One region of the Alteromonas sp. RW2A1 genome, then DNA from elsewhere that is predicted to be linked to it. Evidence: predicted binding sites of a transcription regulator. Region 1 holds the regulator's gene; the other holds the start of a gene.
What was found. The regulator sigma-54, encoded in region 1, starts transcription at its own class of promoters, with help from an activator protein. The targets are predictions, from matches to a motif close to GTTGGCACGNNNNTNGNNT.
Positions count from the first base shown of each region.

Region 1 (2,409 bases):
CTGCCAAGCGGCCGTGTGGAAGCGCAATGCCGTTGCCTATTCCTGTACTGCCTACTCGCTCCCGAGCCAGTAAACTGTTTAGCACAGTGACTTGATCTATATTCTCATTACCCTGCGCTGCTATATCAGAAATAATTTCTAAGATTCGTTTCTTACTATTGCACTGAACCGCACACTCGGTGCGGTCCAGGCTTACGATGGCTTTAATGTCCATGCTTAATTATCTATTAATGTTTTTTCAGTTTTTCCTTATGCTTGATTACCTGCCGGTCGAGCTTATCCACCATGCTGTCAATCGCTGCATACATATCAGTATTTTCTGAGGATGCAAACACTTCAGCACCGCTAAGGTGCATAGTGGCTTCGGCTTTTTGATTTATTTTTTCTACGTTGAGGATGACATGGACATTAGAAATGTGATCAAAGTGCCGCTCAAGTTTGCTGAACTTCGTATCGACATAATTACGCAAAGAGTCGGTGATTTCGACATGATGACCAGTTAGGTTGATTTGCATATTTCGTCTTCCTTTTAATATAGCGCCTTTAAATAAGGCTTTTGCGTTGGTTAGACGGGGGTATCGATAAAGACTCCCGGTATTTTGCTATTGTCCGCCGAGCGACTTTTATGCCTTGCTCTGCCAACAATAAAGCAATCTTGCTATCGCTTAATGGTTTGCTAGGCGTTTCTGCTGCAACCAATTTCTTTATTAACGCACGGATAGCGGTAGATGAACACTCGCCGCCTGATTCCGTTGCCACGTGGCTGGAGAAAAAATATTTTAACTCGTAAATTCCTCGTGGAGTATGCATGTATTTTTGAGTAGTAACCCGTGAAATTGTCGATTCATGCATGTCTACCATTTCTGCGACATCATTGAGAACCATTGGTTTCATCATTTCGGGGCCGTGCTCAAAAAATCCCATTTGTTGCTGAACAATACAGTTAGCCACTTTCATTAATGTATCGTTTCTCGACTCTAAGCTTTTTATAAACCATTTGGCTTCTTGCATATGAGAGCGTATGAACTGTGAATCGCTACTATTTTTCGCTTTTCTACTCATCGCTGCATACTGCTGGTTTACACCCAGTTTAGGTAAGCTGTCTGGATTCAGTTCTACAGTCCAGCGACCGTTTTTCTTTGCTACCGATACATCGGGGATAACATACTCAGGCTCTTTAGTAACTAAAGCACTACCTGGGCGAGGATTCAAGGTTTGAAGCAAACGCATTGCCTCGCGAAGTTCGTCTTCTTTCAAACGACTCTTACGCATTAAGGTTCTGTAGTCTTTGCTGCTAAGCAAATCCGAATAGTCCTCTATCAGTCTTTTTGCCTCTTCCAACCAAGGGGTATCGTCGGCAAACTGACGAAGTTGAACCATCAGACACTCCTGTGGAGTGCGCGAACCAGAGCCAATGGGATCGAACATTTGAATACGTTTTAGCACGCACTCCACTTCGTCTAACTCTATCTCTTCTTCAACATTTTCGGTTTCAATATCTTCAAAATTAACGGCTTCTAATATTTCGTCTAACGTTGCCGTGAGGTAACCCGATTCATCAATAGAGTCGATAATGGCAATGGCAATCGCTCTGTCGGTATCAGAGAAAGGAGTGAGACGCATTTGCCATAATAAATGGGCTTGAATATCTTCTGTGGTTTCACCCTGGAAAATTTGGTCATCATCGTTGTTTGATGGGCCGGGGGCAGGTGCGGAAGATGCAGAATAATATTCGTCCCACGTACTATCGATGGGCAGTTCATCAGGAAGGTCGTTTTTTTCTAGAGCATCACCAGATTCGATAGTGTCGCTAGATGCCGAAGCAGTGGCCTCGCCAGCGCTATCATCATTATCGATGTTGTTTTTTTCAGCTTGAGGCTCGTCGCTACCTTCTTCAACTTCTAAAAGAGGGTTTGAGTCTAACGCCTCCTGTATCTCTTGCTGAAGGTCGAGTGTAGACAGCTGAAGCAGCTTAATAGCTTGCTGCAGCTGGGGAGTCATTGTTAGTTGTTGACTAAATTTTAACTGTAAAGATGGTTTCATCTACGTCTTATATTTATGCTCTTCAGTGAATGTACCAGAGCGCTTGAGAAAAATGACAATTAGGTTACATATAATAACTATAGCCTGAATTGTTCGCCTAGGTATACATCCCTTACTTTTTGATTACTTAAAACCTGTTCCGCCGTTCCTTGCGCAATAAGTTCGCCATGACTCACAATGTACGCTTTTTCACAGACATCCAATGTTTCTCTCACATTGTGGTCGGTGATGAGGATGCCTATTCCTCTGTCGCGAAGGTGCTGTATTATCTTCTTTATATCATTAACTGATATTGGATCAACACCAGCAAAGGGCTCATCGAGCAAAATAAATTCGGGTTTAGCCGCAAGTGCTCTTGCTATTTCT
Region 1 is NZ_CP018031.1:837,246-839,654, forward strand. It holds gene BM528_RS03760 (PTS sugar transporter subunit IIA) at 1-214, opposite strand, end outside; gene hpf (ribosome hibernation promoting factor) at 228-515, opposite strand; gene BM528_RS03770 (RNA polymerase factor sigma-54) at 544-2,043, opposite strand; gene lptB (LPS export ABC transporter ATP-binding protein) at 2,121-2,409, opposite strand, start outside.

Region 2 (2,409 bases), 1.4 Mb from region 1:
ACAGTGCTATGCTATCTGTAACATCTTTTTCAACGTACCGTATTTAAAAGAGAGCTTTCAGTGAGCGAGCAAACAGTAAATTTAACATCGATACTTCAAAACCAAGTGGACAAGTTAACTGCGTTGTCGACACTATTAGAAAGAGAGCTACAGTTAATTAGCTCTCGCGAAGCTGAATCCCTCATGGCTTTGTTAGACGAAAAAGCTCAGTTGTTAGAAGACATCCAAAAGATAGATTCAGCGGCCGAAGCCTTAATTGACCAAGGGCAAACATATAGTGAGGAAGATGATGTGCTTACAGAAAAAGCAAAGGCTCTTCTCGATGACTGCAAGTACCGCACACAGGTAAATCAAAAAGCCGTTGAGCAGGGTCAACTTCGGCTAACCCACCTTCGTAATTTAATGATGGAATTGCGCGCAAAAGAATCACTCACCTATGATAAAAAGGGAAAACCTAAAGGCGGTACTTTGGGTTCAGGAGTAAGTGCATAGCTAGCAGGTGCATAGATAGTAGGTGCATAGCTACTAATTAAATAGCTAAGCGCGTAATGGTGCAATGTTGTCTTTAAAGTGATTTAGCAATCAGTAATAAGTGACGTTTTTAACTCTACGGGGTTTTGCTGTAGTCAAATAGATGTCGTAAACCCTTTTCATATCCAGCGTCAATTCTGTGACATAAGTGTCTTCTCCCACTGGATAGGTTTTTACCACTTTTGCTCCTCGAATAACGCCGTCTACAGAAGCTCGTAAAGACTCGCTATTCACTACTAAGCTTGAAAGCGACTGCGAACCTTCGATACGCTGGCCATAAACTTGCTCTGCAAGCTCTCGGTAAGCTTCTAGTTTTGACGCCTTCATTGCCATTAGTCGCTTTACATTTGCATTGCTACCTTGCTGAGACTCGATGGGCGCATAACCAACAGCGGTGAGCACAGGATACGTATTTGGCTCGACACTTTCCCACTCAATATGTTTATCAATAACACCGCAACCTGTAAGCCCCATAGTAACGCCAATAAATAGGATGATTGTTCTCACTATTGCACTCACTGTTGATGTATGGACTGTTAGTAACTTCATGACACATATTCCTGTCTTAGCTATTGCCTTTTGGTTGCCACTTCTCGTTTTGCTTTAGAACTCTGACAAGAGTGAAGTGCTTTAGCACCCTAGCTTGCGTTTTAACGTATGTGACAAAAAAGAAAAGCAAAATTTGTACCTAAACATCTTTACACTGGTAAACCCCTTCCAATATTTCCACCTAATTGCATTAAGACACTTCTCAGTAAAGATATGGCATTGTTCTAGCATAGCTCAGGTCATGTGCTCAGGTCATGTGCTCAGGTCATGTGCTCTGGTATCTCAGCGCAAAGTTTGAATTTCGCTTTACGTTTACTTTCTTTTAAAGCCAATTTCTAGCTAAACATGCTTCTGAGTTAGCACCTAAGTAATATCAAGAGGTCGACATGTTAAGTAACAAATCGAAAGTTTATGTCATGCTGCTTAATGCGGTCGTGGCATGCGTTTGCCTAGTGGCCTTTTTACATGGGCAGGCGCATGCCATGTGGTATGAAGCCAAAGGTCAGGCAATTATCTTAAATGGCGATAAAGAAGCGGCGAAGCGAGAAGCTATTGAAGAAGCGCTCAAGCAAGCCATGCTTTTCTCCGGAGCATCAGTGAATAGTGTTCAACAGCTCACAAATGGGCTTCTAGAAAACGAAGAACTGACAATTCGCAGTAATGGCGAAGTAGAACAAATTGAAATTATCGATGAAAGATACAATGGCGAGATTTTTACTGTCAGTATTAGAGCAGATATATTTCCAGCAACCAGAACATGTAATGCAGGTAATGATAAAAAACTTTTCGCCACTACATACTTTTTAACCCCAAATAGGCAGCAACTAACAGAAGGTAATATTAGACATTTTGATGAGGCTGTAACGAATAAGTTTGCCAAACTTATGTCTGAAACCACTGATAACCTCAGGCTTGCCTATATTGCTCCTCATACTGCGAAATTTAAAAGCGAGTACACTGAACAAAATGTTCGCTCGCTAGCACAATATGGTAATTCACAGTTCGCTATCATCGGCACTATCGATGACTTGAGTATTGATAGACAACCCGCCTCAGTATTCACCCCATGGAGCGACGACAAAGTAGATAGATACTTTGCTATTACATTAGAAGTCTTTGATGGCATCAACGGCGGAAGATTATTTACCAAATCGTATAATACACATGCAGAGTGGACCTTCGACCGATTTGAGCAAATTGACGAGCATTCAAATTATTTTTGGCAATCTATTTACGGCAGAAAAACTCAAGATTTATTACTTGACGCTATTCAAGATATTAAAGAATCGATTGCGTGTCAGCCAACGACCGGACGGGTAATTAATGTAG
Region 2 is NZ_CP018031.1:2,254,412-2,256,820, forward strand. It holds gene flgN (flagellar export chaperone FlgN) at 61-492, shown strand; gene BM528_RS10195 (LPP20 family lipoprotein) at 583-1,080, opposite strand; gene BM528_RS10200 (flagellar assembly protein T N-terminal domain-containing protein) at 1,467-2,409, shown strand, end outside.
Region 2: a site for sigma-54 is predicted at 1,293-1,311, ahead of BM528_RS10200 (flagellar assembly protein T N-terminal domain-containing protein). Genes of this name have one in related genera too.